Regions from separate parts of the Rossellomorea vietnamensis genome, predicted to be linked through region 1. Evidence: riboswitches for the same ligand, from Rfam matches in the RefSeq annotation. Region 1 holds a riboswitch; each other region holds the start of a gene.
What was found. Region 1 has a riboswitch for cyclic di-GMP ahead of N5C46_RS17555 (hypothetical protein). Riboswitches for the same ligand answer to the same signal wherever they lie in the genome.

Region 1 (3,618 bases):
CCGAATCCATCTGCACAACTCTTCTCCCTGGGTTTTCGGAAGCATCAGATCCAGGATCGCGAAGCAAGGGTCATGCTCTTTGAATAATCGTTTTCCTTCTTCCCCATCCTGGGCTTCAAACACTTCATACCCGTCATTTTCAAGAAAGAGTTTGATTAGCTTGCGAATCTTTACATCGTCTTCAACAATCAGAATCGTCTTATTTTGAACCTTCATACTCTCCCCCTATGTTGAAAAGAAACTAAAAACGGAAAGATAAGAGCTGATTTGCTGCATCTTCCCACTAAACACAAGAAATCCCAAGATGATCATCAATGCTCCATTGATTTTCGAAAGCCCAGGAAGGATTCTGTTGATCGTCTTCATCACGGTGAACGTCTTGGTGATCATCAGGGAGATAAGCAGGAAGGGAACTGCCAATCCAATCGAATAGACAATCAGCAGGACTATTCCTTGGGTCAATGTACTGCTGGCACTTGCTAACAACAAAATAGAAGAAAGCGTCAATCCGACACATGGTGACCATCCACTGGCAAAAGCCATCCCCAGCAGAATCGATCCCAAAGCCGTCCCTTTTTTCTTCGTTTCAAACGATCTCGTATCTTTCAGTAAGAATGAAAAACTGAGCCAGCCCATCATTTGCAACCCAAACACAATAATAAGAATCCCCGCAATCTGTTCAATGTAGATCCGATATTCAGAGAACATTTCTCCAAGAAAGCTGGCTGAAGCCCCCATTAGAATGAAAATGAGGGAAAATCCTGCAATGAAACCAAAGGATCGCAGTAAAACCACCGATCGTTCCACCTTCATATGCCCATCCCGTGCCTGTCCACCAGTTAAATGACTGACATAAGCAGGCAGAAGCGGAAATACGCACGGCGAAAAAAAAGATAATGCTCCTGCCGCCAGAGCAAACCATATCGAAACTTCCATCATACTGTTCACTCCTTTACATGAACAGTATGAACAGGAAATGTTAATATTTGATTAAGAAAACCATTTTTATAAAATTTCTATCTTATCCTTTTTTCGCAACAATATAGTAGACGGATTCATGCAGATGCCCAACCGTTGTGATAAATCCTGCTGAATTGAGCTGACGTTCAAGTTCTTCAGATGGAATACGTTCTTCTAAAGGCGGTCCCATTTCCGATTCCACCGCTTCCCAATCGAGAATCAGCCAGTTTCCATCGTCTTTCAGCATATCGTGAAGGTCCTGAAAGACTTTGATCAAGTCCGGTACTTCATGTAAGACGAAGGCAGACACCGCTCTATCCAATGTCCCTTTGTTGAAGCTAAGGTATTCAAGAGACGACTTTACATACACGATATTATCTATATTTTCTTCCTCAGCCCGGTGTTTAAGGTACTCAAGCATCTCCTGCTGCAGATCAACCGCCTGGACCTTCGTCTCCACCTCGTTGGCTATCGGAAGGGTTAGATAACCATTTCCGCAGCCAAGATCAGCAACGATATCATCTTTCCTTAATTGGAGCAGCTTTAATACTTTTTCCACAGGTACAAGCTCTTGTCGTTTTGGGTCAAGCAGCTTTGAAGCTTTGTGATGTTCGAATAAGTGTCCGGTCATGACGTTTCCTCCGTTCGTAATATACCCTATTATGTATTAGTATCTTAAATTTCCATCATTGGGGCAAGTGATTTAATCATAGTGTATCCCTTACCGTCATGATTACAGACCGTGAGAGAGCTCTTTTTCCGGTAAAAAAGGATCCCTCTCTGAAGGATCCTTTCGTATACGACGTGAAAATAATTGCCCCTGTGAAGGAGAATCTAGAACTTAAGCTGCTCTCAACCCTTCCAGGATGAGCATGAAGTATTTGACGGTATCTCCACCGCGTTGATTGATGATGTCAATATCCACCAAAATCCTCTCGACTTCTTCGGCACCTATCCGGTCTATCAACATCTCACTAATATCTTCTGCAGTATAATTTTTTACGTATGTATATCTTAACGCTGTGCGGTTTCTTCGGCAAAAGCTTCGCAGTTGCCTTTTTATATCACTTAATTCCAACTTCATCACCCTTATAGCAGATTCAAATCACACTGAGACGAACATCCAATCAAAAAATGCCCACCAAAAAGGCAGGCTTAAATGAGTACTAGATTTACGTTCGAATTAGTATTCATTGTATCCATTGTTTTCGGTAACCCGGCGATCATTATTTTTAAAAATAGAAGACCCGTGGTTTTGCGTCCTAATTTTTCAATTAGTTTGCCATTTTTCGAAAATTCACATGAGTATACTAGTCATTATACTAGAAAAAAGAAGTGATGAAAACACTATTCCGTAACATTCGCGGTTTTATAAGGATGCAAGAATCGTTCATCTACAATCATTAATAAAGTCCCCGCCTTCATCAAAGCGGGGACTGTTTTATTAAAAGTTAATATATTGACGTGGGTTTACAGCATTAGCATGTGAAGCACTCCATGAACCTCTGTAAAGTTCAAAGTGTAAATGCTGTCCGAAAGAGTAACCTGTGTTACCCATGTAACCGATTTGGTCACCTTTATTTACTGCTTGTCCAGTGCTCACTAATGAAGAAGACATGTGAGCATACACAGTGGTAAACATTTGGCCGTTGATAGAGTGAGTGATGTACACTACGTTACCGTAGCTTGAACTGTAATGGCTCTTGATGACATAACCATCTGCCGCTGCAGAGATTGGAACACTTCCACGTGCCGCAATGTCTGTACCGTAGTGGAAACGTCGCTCACCATTTAAAACATCCCAGCCAAAATTGGTTGTGATTGCTCCACGTGCTGGTGCTGTCCATGCCCCTGCACTTACAGGTGCGCTTGGAGCTGTTTCTGCCGGAGCTGCTGATGCTGATGAAGCTCCGCCGCTGCTGCTTGCTGTCGCCTTTTGTTGTGCTGCTGCACGTTTCGCTGCTTCAGCTTCCGCCTGGCGCTTACGTTCGATTTCACGTTGACGGGCTAACTCTGCCAGACGTGCTTGTTCAGCCTGGATCTCACCTTCAAGCTGGTGTTCCATTTTCGAAAGTTCATCTGACTCTTTCTCAAGATCGGCTTTTTCTACTTTTAATGAAGCCTGCTGAGCTTCAAGCTGCTTGAATAATTCAGCTTTTTTAGCCTTTTGACTATCAAGGTCTTTTTTCAAAGATTCAAGATTTGCTTTGGAAGATTCGAGGTCAGCAAGTTCTTTTTCCACTTCTGCCTGCTTCTTCTCTAATTCCTCTTGATCACGTTTCTGTTCGTCCATGATCTTTTTGTCCGCACTTACAATGGTATTCACTGCTGTGACACGGTTGATGAAGTCTCCGAAGCTTTCCGCTCCAAGTAGTACGTCTAGGTAATTGGCAGAGCCGCCTTTTTCCTGAATGGCACGAGCACGTTCCTTCAGAAGTTCATTACGCTCTTCAATCTTCTTCTTTAACTCTTCAATATCCGCTTTAAGTTTATTGATCTTTGCTGTTGTTTCATCAATTTCTTTTGTTTTTTCGGCAATCTTCGTTTCTGTATCTTTTAATTTCGTACTGATTTCGGCAATCTGTGATTCAAGGTCTTTTTGTTTATTGATCGTTTGGTCGATTTGAGAATTTTTTTCACTAATTTTGCCATTGATCT
Region 2 (3,618 bases), 390 kb from region 1:
TGAACCTATTTTCGAGGTCCGTCCCTCCCATCCTGTTGCTATTATAACCCCGGTTTCTGTACAATAAGGTGTACATACATATTGGTAGGAGGAATCATGCATGCTTGATATTAATGAGATTAAAGAGATTATTCCCCATCGTTATCCGTTTTTGCTTGTGGATCGGATTTTAGAAGTGGAGGAAGGCAAGAAGGCAATCGGGATCAAGAATGTGACGGCAAATGAGGAGTTTTTCAATGGTCACTTTCCTGATTACCCTGTCATGCCGGGTGTACTGATCGTCGAGGCGCTGGCTCAGGTAGGGGCCGTGGCAATGCTGAAGGTGGAGGATAACCGCGGACGTCTTGCGTTCTTCACAGGCATCGACAAATGCCGTTTCAAGCGTCAGGTGAAGCCTGGTGATCAGCTCCGACTCGAAGTGGAGATGATCCGCTTTAAAGGACCGATCGGTAAAGGAAAAGGTGTTGCAACCGTTGATGGTGAAGTTGCTTGTGAGTTAGAGATGATGTTTGCTCTTGGGGATAAGTAGGAGTAGTCACGTATAGATAGCCGGGTTTGGTGTGATTCATTTCACGTCAAAGCCGGCTTTTTTTATAGTGAAAAAATATTTCCATATGCAAGTTAATTCATTTTCCGGGAAAGCTAACAAAAGACCAACGTAACGGTCTTACATTAACCAACATCGAAAGGAGCCATACATCATGAGCAAAAAGTTACTATCGGTCCTTAGTGGATCAGCACTTGCCGCTTTCCTTCTTGTAGGATGTAACGCCAATCAGGAGCCTCCTCCGGAAGACGAAGCACCAGTGGAAGAAAACGACAACATGGATGAGAATAACGATATGAACGACAATGGGGATTTGAATGAAGAGAACTACCCTGAGTCAGAAGACAAGAACAAGCAAGGCGATAAAGATGCAGCGAAGGATAACAACACCCCTGAAGAAGACGCTGTAGAAGATGATATTGATATGAAGGATAAGGATAATAAGGACGAGTAAGATGTTAAGACAGAGGCGACTAAGGGTTGTCTCTGTTTTTTTATAAAATAGAACATACAGGCTTTCATTTTTTTGGAAATTAGACTATAGTTGACTTATGTAGTTCTTTATATAGAACAATATGTATATATTAATAAGAACGTCGCCGTAATAAAACTAGAGAGGTGGACAAATGTATAAAAAAGTTTGCAATCGATGCACTCGATCTTCGTTTAGCAGCACTGAAATAGGTGATTGGATGTGTCCTTCATGCGGTCATGACTTAACTGAAGCACCACTTTATACGCCCTTCTTAAGGCATGGTGATTTCGTCCCGCTTCGAAAAAAGTTAGAAGCTTATGAAAAGAATATGAATAAGAAATATCTTTAAAATTCGACAAATACTTTTATGTTTTCAAAATATTCATCAATTTATTTAGTAATAATCGGGGATAATGTCGAAAAAAGCATTCACTTGTAGGAAAAAAGTGTAAATTTTTTCTTAGAAAAGACAAAAAATTATGAAAAAAGATGGTACTATTGATATAACGAAAAGGGATGAAGAGTGGGGGCAGAAAAAGGCAAACCCATTGAAAGATGGGGACGCAAAGTCACAGGTCTAAAGTATTAATGGTAAATCACTTTCCGATAAGACTACATATTGAAAAGCTTCATACGTGATTTAAAAATACATATTAATACGACGGCGGCTGGATTGCCTGGAATACGTTTAGTGTATTTTAGGAGGGAAACAATTTGGGGAATAAAGAATTGGACCAAGAATGGGTTGAGCTAGTCAAAGAAGCCTTGGAAGCAGGAATATCTAAGCAACAAATCAGGGAATATTTACAAAAGCAATCCCAGGAAGTAAAGGCCGGATACAAAGTGATCTAATATAAATAAAGTCTTGCGAACCCTTCGCAAGACTTTATTTATTGCCTAATTTCCATTTATTAAATTCAATGAACTCCCGGAACTGTTCCTTGGTGATTCCTGAGTCCATCGCTTCTTCTGCAATTTTCATCCACTCGTGATCAATGTTTTGATCATCGGGTTGATCGTACAATAAAGCATCCATTGGGATACCTAAAGCAGCGGATACTTTCTCCAGAAACTGAATGGAAGGGTTTTGTTGAAGGTTACGTTCAATTGAACTCAAATAGGACTTCGCTACGCCTGCTTTTTCGGCGAGCTCCGTCATGGACATCCTTTTTTCTTGTCTGTATTTCTTCACTCTCTCTCCAATCATCATGGACACCTACCTAAGAACTTCATGTTTGAAGTCACAATATTAAATATTATTATATCATAAATATTTCGACAAGAAATTACATATTTTCGTATAATCAAACGCTCGGCTTTGCCGTTGCCGGAATTCTTGGCTTAGACACCATTTTCTCACGGAACTCACGAATAAGTTCATCCCCGGAATACCCTTTTTGTACGAGGTCATCAAGCAGGATCTCTGCATACTCATTCCGCTGTTTCTTCAGTTTCCCTTCAAACATAATGCTGATATGGTCATCCATTTCCTTGATGCAACGGATGGATGTCATGAAGGCGGCGGGATCATTGGCTGCATGGGAAATCACGACCTGGATTTCCAAATCATTTTTACTTTGCTGAGCCTTTTGGAAAAAGTCGATGTATTCATTCGACATATAGGTTTCGACAAGCCATGTTTTCTGACCGTCTTCTTTGTTGATGATCAGACCGTCCACAAGCTCAAAGTCATGCAGTTCCTCGTCCTCCACTACTTGAAGGGAAATCACTTTAAAGGTTTTCATGAACGAACATCTCCCATTTAAAGGTTTTATCAAATTATATCACAGGGGGGAATTGTTTCCCAAATACATTTAACAATGAAAAAAATGACGAAAGATGCAATTTTGTGTTTTTGAGCATGATTTTGATGAAAAACCGGAAAATCTCCCTAGGCGAATTTCCGAAATTCAAGCCGTTTTTGCCTCGAATTTCGGAAATTCACGATTTTACAAGAATTGCAGTTCGGAGGTAAGATGAGTACACCTTAACAGAAAGGAGGAAATGAACCCAAGTGATCAACCAAGTGACCCTGGTGGGAAGGCTGACAAAAGACCCGGAAGCGAGAAAAACGATGGAAGGAAAATCAGTACTTAGCGTGACGATTGCCGTGAACCGGCCATATAAAAACCAGCAAGGTCAGATCGATGCCGACTTTGTACTCTGTACGATATGGGACCGTGCAGCGGAAAATACTGAGAAATACTGCAGGAAGGGTTCCGTCGTCGGGGTGACGGGACGCATCCAAACGCGATACTTTGAAAATGATCAAGGAAAGCGCACCTATATCACAGAAGTCGTCGCTGAAAACATCCGGTTCCTGGACAGTAAGCAGGCGTCCCCGGTGACACCTGAACCAAGTAAGAAGGAACCAATCGAGTTGCCGTTCTAATATTTTTAAAGGGAGATGGAGTTGTGGCCACACTGCAAGAACTTGAACAAAGAGTCGATCGACTGGAAAAAATGACGGAGGACCTCATTAAAAAAGTAGCAAGAGTCAATGTCGAAAACTTCTATTTATCTCAACGGGTAACCGCCCTTGAACAAGGGTACGAATACCCGAACCCGGTTTTGAAAACCTCATCCTGATTTTTTT
Region 3 (3,618 bases), 830 kb from region 1:
TCTTCTCCTCCCCGAACTCAGTAAAATTCATCAGTTCCACACCGAAATATTTAAATACATAGACAATCATCAGTTGGAGCATGAACGCGAACATTAAATCAGGCACCGTCTCCAGGAGATTCAATACCTTCTTAAGGGCCGAGGTGATCGGTCGGGGTAAAAAAACGGTGAAGACGGTAAGAATAAAGGCAATACCAAGCCCTATACCCAAGGCACCTCCGATAATTTGCAGTGAATACAAGTATGGTCCCCAAAGCATATCGAGGAAATCGACGGTAATTCCTTTATATGAGTAACTCCAATTGGCCCCATCCATGAAAACAAAGATGAACTTGATGAACTCCTCCAAGTAGCCAACAACATTATATAGCCCTCTTTCCTTGAACACTTCCGGAGCAATACTCACGGCCAGGATCCCAATTAGACCGAGAATATAATAAAAAATGAACCTGATCGGAAACTTGAGATATTTCATACATTGAATCCCCTTTTATTCTCTTTTTCCTCAGTTTAATAGAAATGTTAAAATTTTTCAATTTTATTTCAAATCTGACAATTTAATAACAAAAAGAGTGACTCTTTAAGTCAGAGTCACTCTTCCGGTCTACGCCAGCAACCGGCTCGGCTTTCCCAAATAAAAGCCCTGTCCGATGGTTATCCCGATTTCCCTTGCCACCTGCATATCCTGTTTTGTTTCGATCCCCTCTAAGACAATCAACGTATCATTTCCGTAGAATTGGCTAAAAAAAGAGAGGAATCGCTGTTTCTTTTCATCCTGTGCCAGGTTCATGGCAAAATAACGGTCAAGCTTGATGATTTCCGGTTCATATTCAATGGATTTCTTGATGGAAGACGTCCCCTGCCCGAAATCATCAATCGCATACCACACACCATATTGCTTCAGTTCCTTCAAAGACTCTTTCAACAACGGATTCTGCCAAAGCTCTTCCGCACTGGACTCATTAATTTCAAGCACAAGACGTCCCTTCATGTCAGAATGGCGGTCCATAAGATCGGAAAAATAAGTGTGAAAGCTCGGGTGCAAGATCGTGGTGATATAAATATTGAGAAACAGTTTACAGTCCCCGATCCCGTTTTCCGAAAAACTTTCAAGGGCTTTTGAGATGGACAGCGTATCCAGTTTGTACAAGATATTCGCCTTCATAGCCGATTGAAATACACTTTCGGGATTTTCATTATACTTATTTCGCAATAGACCCTCATAAGCATAGAGGGTTCGATGTTCACCCATATCATATAATGGCTGAAAATCATGGTAGATAAAGTCGTCTTGGAAAATAGTAAAGATGTTCATAGGACCCCTATACTCTCTCTTTAGTTTTGGTCTTACCCACAAAAAAACCACACAAAAACGCATTATCCGCGTTCGCATGTGGTCGGTTGCGCTACTGGCTCCCCTAAATGTAAGCGCCCATCTATCATTTAGGTTCAAAGCCCCCAGTCGAATGGTCAGCATATAAAGATATTTGTCTTATAAGAAAAATATACCACATAACTAGTACTTATGGGGTGTATTTTCTATAAATTATTAGAAAATTCATAAAGAGGGCCTATCTTGAAACATATGGATTGCCACTAACCCAGAACCGCCATGGATAATCCCTGGCTTCCCCCGTGTTATCAATCCCAATACGTTTCCCCGCGGAAATGTTTTCAGGTTGATACCCCTCTGTAATCATGAGCGGCGGTTGTAAGTAACTCCCCCCATAATCCTCCATGGTAATGCCTAAAGCCTTCGTCAACTTTCCCGGCCCATTGGTCCAATTCTTCTTCACATGACCGGGGCGCCTCGCTTCCATGAGCTCCTGTCCATGGAGAGGCTCTACCGCTCTGATGAGGATCGCTTCAGGCTTCTCCCTTTCTCCGCTCACTACGTTGACGAGGCAGTGAGTATGCATAACGTATGTATATATGCGGCCAGCTTCATGGAACATCACTTCCGTCCGCTTTGTGCGCCTGTTTCCATAACTGTGTGCGGCCCTGTCGATCGGCCCCATATATGCTTCTGTTTCCACAATATAACCTGAAGCGATTCCTTCCTCCGTTTCTTTCACTAATACACACCCCAACAGTGCTTTCGCAAGCTCCAGGGTCGGCTGCTCGTAAAAGGTTGGGGGCATAGGTGTTCCTTCCATGATTTCACTTCCTTATCTGCATTGTCTAATCTATTTGTACCCTACCTTTGCCTATTTAAATCAAGCGACGATCGTAGTAGATTCCACGCTTCGATATTTTAATTCCGGCTCCCCTACGCCTCTGGTCCCATTCAAAAATAATCCTATGGCTCATTGTCGTAGTCTCTCCACTGCTTTAAAATAAATGTATCAATTGGAAAATCAAACCAAAGTGAGGGATTGGAATGAAAAACGCATTTGCCGTCATGATTGCACTGCTTGCATTGGGGACGCTCTATGTCATCCTAAATGACAATACATCATTGTTTGCAAAAGAAAGTCAGTCAGGGGATCGGATTGAAGTGACGAATAATATCAAACATATCGATCTTGACCTGGAAAATAGCGACACAGAAGTCATACCGACTGACAAGAATGAAGTACAGGTCGATATAGAGGGAAAAGGGACGATGACATTAAAAGGGAATGGAGATACGATTGACGTTGTGGTCAAGCATAAATGGTATGAATGGATCGGATTCAATCGCAAATCAAACGTAACGGTTTATATTCCGAAAGAATATAGGAACAGCATGGAAATTGATATCGGCTCCGGCAATTTTGTGATGGCGGGAGAATCTGATTCAGCGAAATGGAAGCTTGATGAATTGTCCATTGACATGGGATCAGGGAATATGGAACTTGAAAACATCGAGACAAATGTGTTCGAACATGATGGATCTTCAGGGGATCTGGTCGTAAGCGGACTCACCACAAAGAATGGAAAAGTGGAAATCAGTTCGGGGGATGTAGAGTTATCGAACTTTGAAGGTCCCCTTGAAGGTGACTTATCCTCAGGGGAATTGACGGTCACCATGAATGCTTTAAAGGGAGACCTGAATTTTGACGTCAGCTCAGGTGGAGTGAATCTTGATTTACCGGAGAACGCGAGCTTTAAATTGAACGGCAATGCAAGCAGCGGGGATATTTTCTGCAATCTTCCTTTAAAGAATCAGAAGATAGAAGATGGGGATATTTCCGGGGTCGCTGGCTCTGGGAAATATACTATTGATGTTTCAGTGTCCAGTGGAAATGTGGATATCTATTAAAGAAGAGTGCCGGGAACATCCCGGCACTCTTTCACATTATTTATGATGGAATGGACATTTCCCTTCAATCGGTTCCACATCGTCCCCAATAAAATACTGCTTCCACTCACGGTGTTCAGGGTCCCCGTAATGACTGATATTAGGATGCTTCGGTAAGCCGTCCCATTTTTCGACCCGCTCCCTTACTTTTTCCCTGGACATGATCCCTCCCTTGGACGTACCCTCCAATCCTTCAAAAATCCTTCTAGGCTGAAATCCAAGCACTAAGCTATTCCCAAGATCCCTCGTCTTTCGCTGCTTGTAGGCAGGGGCATTCCCAAACACGAAGAAAGGTTCCCCTGCAAAGGAAAATGCCCATAAATGATGATCCGGAT
Region 4 (3,618 bases), 1.7 Mb from region 1:
TCCGGCGGCGGTCAAGCTCAAGCTTCGTTTCACCGGCTCCACGGTTGGCAAGCCCTGACCCTCCTCCTTGACGGCCAAGCGATTCCCGGCGTCCTACCAGACGGGGCAGCATGTATTGCAGCTGTGCCACCTCGACCTGCAGCTGGGCTTCACGGGTTTTCGCCCGTTCTGCAAAGATATCGAGAATCAGCATCGTTCTGTCCATCACCCGGACATCAAGCTTTTCCTCGAGGACCCGGATCTGAGAAGGCGCAAGTTCATCATTTGTAATCAAGACATCCGCTTCCCATTCTTCAAGGAGCGGCAGCAGTTCATCAATCTTCCCTTTTCCGATATAGTGCACGTGATTCGGCCGGGGCAGGTTTTGAGTCAGTTCCCCCACGACATCGATCTGCCTGGCATCGGCCAACCCTTTCAACTCGAGCATTGAATACTCAAAGTCATTGTTCTTATCCTTCGTATTAACGCCTATGGCGATGGCTTTTAATCTTTCTTCCATTACATAGTCACTTCCTGTTTGTTTATTTTGGTCATGATGGTGCAGAAAAAAACACAGGCCTCCGCCTGTGCTTTTTGTAAATGGATTTGAATATACCAATGGCACGAGAAGAAGACCGCATTTTCCCCTGGCGTGTTTTTATGATTAATGATTAAACACACACTAGCGCCTCTCGGTAAGTATTCAATTCTATTTTTAAGAGAGTGCTATGCGCACTCCCTTCCTTCATTCCACGTTAAATGAAGAATTCCTTTAAAAATAGTCAGACCAATCCCATTTACCCTGCACACAGGCAGAGCCTTTGAACTTATTCAATTAAGCGTTCAAATTGCGGATGCGTAGTCTGATCAAAATCAAAAGGAAAACCTCCATTTCTCATATGTTACCCCCATTCTACCACACCCCGTGATGGATGGGAAGATATGGTTTGAGGGACGGACCTCCAAAACCATTAATTATGGATCCTCCAATGGATATTTTGAGGTCCGTCCCTCACCACGTTACCCCACTAAAGAAAAGAACCCCCAATCCTTCCCCTTTCCCGGTTGATTCACAAACGGAATGAGGTAAAGTTGGAGGTCCGTCCCTCAAGCTTAGAGGATATCTTTGAAGTCCCGTGCCTGCAGGTCGAGTCGTCGGGCTGCACTGCCGATTTCTTTGAAGGCGAGGACGGCCTGTTGGTTGCGGTCCTGGTTATTTGAAATGCCTGATTGTGACCGGACCGTTCCTTCATTGATTTTTTTGATTTCGCCTGTGATTCCTTCCACATGGGCGTTCACTTCCTGAATGGAATCCTGGACCCTTGTGGCAAGCTTTCTCACTTCACCTGCTACCACATTGAATCCTCTCCCATGTTCTCCGGCACGTGCCGCTTCAATGGCGGCATTCAGTGCAAGAAGATTGGTTTGAGTCGCAATCTCCCTGATCGTCTTGACGATATTCCCAATCGAATGTGCCTGCAGAGTAAGAGACTCCAAGGTTTTCATATTTTCATTTGAGTCTTCGACCAGTTTACCGGTGGCCGTAGCCGCTTTTTCACTTCTCTTGATCCCCTGCTCGGCTTTTTCACTTAACTCTTCAGACATCTTCTGTAATTCAGAAGCGACCTTTTCAATCGTTGTTTCCCGTTTCGTAATATCCGTCGCGATCTTCACAACACCTTCAAGCTTTCCTTCTTCGTTATAAACTGGTGTGTATGTAGCCTCCAGCCAAAGAAGTTTCCCAGTCTTCGTGACCCGCAGGATTTTCTCCTGAAAGCTTTTCCCACTCCTTAAATCCCGCCACAATTTTTTATAATCCAGACTTCCGGCAAACTCCGTCGTGCAAAATGTCTGATGGTGCAACCCGATCATTTCTTCTGCATCATATTCCATCGTCTTTGCGAAATTCCCGTTTACCCATAACACATTTCCGTTAGCATCGAATTCAATCATGGCAAGCGATTTTTCAATGGCTCCAAGTAATGCGGACTCCCCAAACACTTGGGTACTATTTCTTGATTTTGTTTTCAGCACTTCGCAACACTTCCTCTTTTTCAACAAAATTAGTAGAGACTAAACAAATATGTACCACAGAGAAATAGGTCGTGTTTAATAGAGGCTCTCCGCTTGGCAGTGTGCTGGCCGGTTGCGCCACTCGCTCCCATTCACAAACAGCGCCCACTTTATCAAGTGAATGATCTATGCTTCCAACTCATATATTTGTAAGACTATCCTACTAGTTAGACCTCTATTTAACAACTATTATCCTCTGAATTTTATAAATTTTCTTCTATTTATATATTTAAACAAAAAAAGACCCCCATTCCACATGCAACCCTTTGGTGCTAAGGTCGCCTTAAGATTGGAGGTCCGTCCCTCAAAACTATTATTCAGTTCCCTTTTTCCACTCTTCTTCTTCGATCAGCATTTTCCCCGGCCATGTGTAAGCCATGATGCCTCCGTCTGCTGTGATGTCTTCACCTGTCACGTAGGAGCTGTCATCCGATGCGAGAAACAGGGCAACCGCAGCCATTTCTTCAGGTCTTCCCAAACGGCCCATCGGGGTGATCCACTTATTGGCTTCCCTGAATTTCTCGCCCATCTTATCCTGTTTGCTCCCGACAAGATCGTCAATCAGAGGTGTCTCGATTGTTCCTGGCGAAAGGGAATTCACACGGATGCCATGTCTCGCATAATCAATAGCCATGGCCTTCGTAAAGTTGATAATGCCTCCCTTAGCAGCATTGTAGCCAGACCGGTCCAAATCTGCGGCTTGCCCGGACATGGACGCTGTATTAATAATGGACCCACCGTTTTCAAGCATAAGCGGGATTAGATATTTGCTGCATAAAAAGGTCCCTCGCAAATCCACTGCGATGATCCGGTCAAATAGTTCGACTGGATATTCATGCACTTTTCCACCCTGTTCATCGACCCCCGCGTTGTTAAAGAGGACATCGATCACACCAAATTTCTTCTTTATCTCTTCAGCAAACGACGTGACACTTTCCTCACTGGATACATCGAGTTGAAATGCCATTGCATTTCCGCCCTCACTTTTGATCTCGTCCACTGTTTTATTCATTTCCTCCTCATTCACATCTGCACAAACCACAGTCGCTCCTTCCTGCGCAAACACTTTGGCAGTCGCTGCCCCGATCCCTGTTGCAGCTCCAGTAATCACCGCAACCTTATCTGCTAGCCTTCTCATAAAGTAAAACCTCCTTGAAATATCTCATGGAGAGTATTTTCCCTTTATGTGAAATAGTAAACATAGAGAGGGACGGACCTCCACAGTGCCTGTTTCATCCTCGAATGAAAGGCATTTGGAGGTCCGTCCCTCTTAAAAGAACCTAGATTAGCATCCCAAAGTACTGCAAACAGCATCTTTCAATAAAGATACAAGATTGCTGTTTGGAGCCAAGATTGATACCAACAACCAAGCGACCAGCAATAGTACGGCAATTAGAAAGGTAACAAGACCTAACGGCATATAGAATCCCCCCTTTCTATTCATGACTCTAGTAAGTGAGCTCTCTTACAAACTTATTCTATGAAAAATTGATAGAGTTGGACCGGCATTTATAATAGAAAAGAAAAAAAGGGCCATACCCCTTCTTAACAAAACCTTCACAAATA

Region 2: linked by a shared signal. The riboswitch ahead of N5C46_RS15820 (anti-repressor SinI family protein) and the one ahead of N5C46_RS17555 (hypothetical protein) in region 1 are both predicted to bind cyclic di-GMP.
Region 3: linked by a shared signal. The riboswitch ahead of N5C46_RS13445 (EAL domain-containing protein) and the one ahead of N5C46_RS17555 (hypothetical protein) in region 1 are both predicted to bind cyclic di-GMP.
Region 4: linked by a shared signal. The riboswitch ahead of N5C46_RS23220 (methyl-accepting chemotaxis protein) and the one ahead of N5C46_RS17555 (hypothetical protein) in region 1 are both predicted to bind cyclic di-GMP.

The regions. Positions count from the first base shown of each region.
Region 1 is NZ_CP104558.1:3,442,569-3,446,186, reverse strand. It holds gene N5C46_RS17570 (response regulator transcription factor) at 1-216, opposite strand, end outside; gene N5C46_RS17565 (cytochrome c biogenesis CcdA family protein) at 226-939, opposite strand; gene N5C46_RS17560 (class I SAM-dependent methyltransferase) at 1,022-1,591, opposite strand; gene N5C46_RS17555 (hypothetical protein) at 1,802-2,038, opposite strand; cyclic di-GMP riboswitch class I at 2,168-2,254, opposite strand; gene N5C46_RS17550 (murein hydrolase activator EnvC family protein) at 2,405-3,618, opposite strand, start outside.
Region 2 is NZ_CP104558.1:3,050,503-3,054,120, forward strand. It holds gene fabZ (3-hydroxyacyl-ACP dehydratase FabZ) at 101-529, shown strand; gene N5C46_RS15815 (hypothetical protein) at 702-1,001, shown strand; cyclic di-GMP riboswitch class I at 1,551-1,703, shown strand; gene N5C46_RS15820 (anti-repressor SinI family protein) at 1,737-1,874, shown strand; gene N5C46_RS15825 (helix-turn-helix domain-containing protein) at 1,909-2,229, opposite strand; gene N5C46_RS15830 (YwpF-like family protein) at 2,327-2,767, opposite strand; gene N5C46_RS15835 (single-stranded DNA-binding protein) at 3,037-3,414, shown strand; gene N5C46_RS15840 (hypothetical protein) at 3,438-3,611, shown strand.
Region 3 is NZ_CP104558.1:2,615,856-2,619,473, forward strand. It holds gene N5C46_RS13440 (ABC transporter permease subunit) at 1-475, opposite strand, end outside; gene N5C46_RS13445 (EAL domain-containing protein) at 605-1,315, opposite strand; cyclic di-GMP riboswitch class II at 1,387-1,467, opposite strand; gene N5C46_RS13450 (DNA-3-methyladenine glycosylase) at 1,572-2,156, opposite strand; gene N5C46_RS13455 (LiaG family protein) at 2,381-3,244, shown strand; gene N5C46_RS13460 (YqcI/YcgG family protein) at 3,281-3,618, opposite strand, start outside.
Region 4 is NZ_CP104558.1:1,709,179-1,712,796, forward strand. It holds gene hflX (GTPase HflX) at 1-499, opposite strand, end outside; gene N5C46_RS23220 (methyl-accepting chemotaxis protein) at 1,093-2,013, opposite strand; cyclic di-GMP riboswitch class II at 2,111-2,197, opposite strand; gene N5C46_RS08805 (SDR family oxidoreductase) at 2,366-3,190, opposite strand.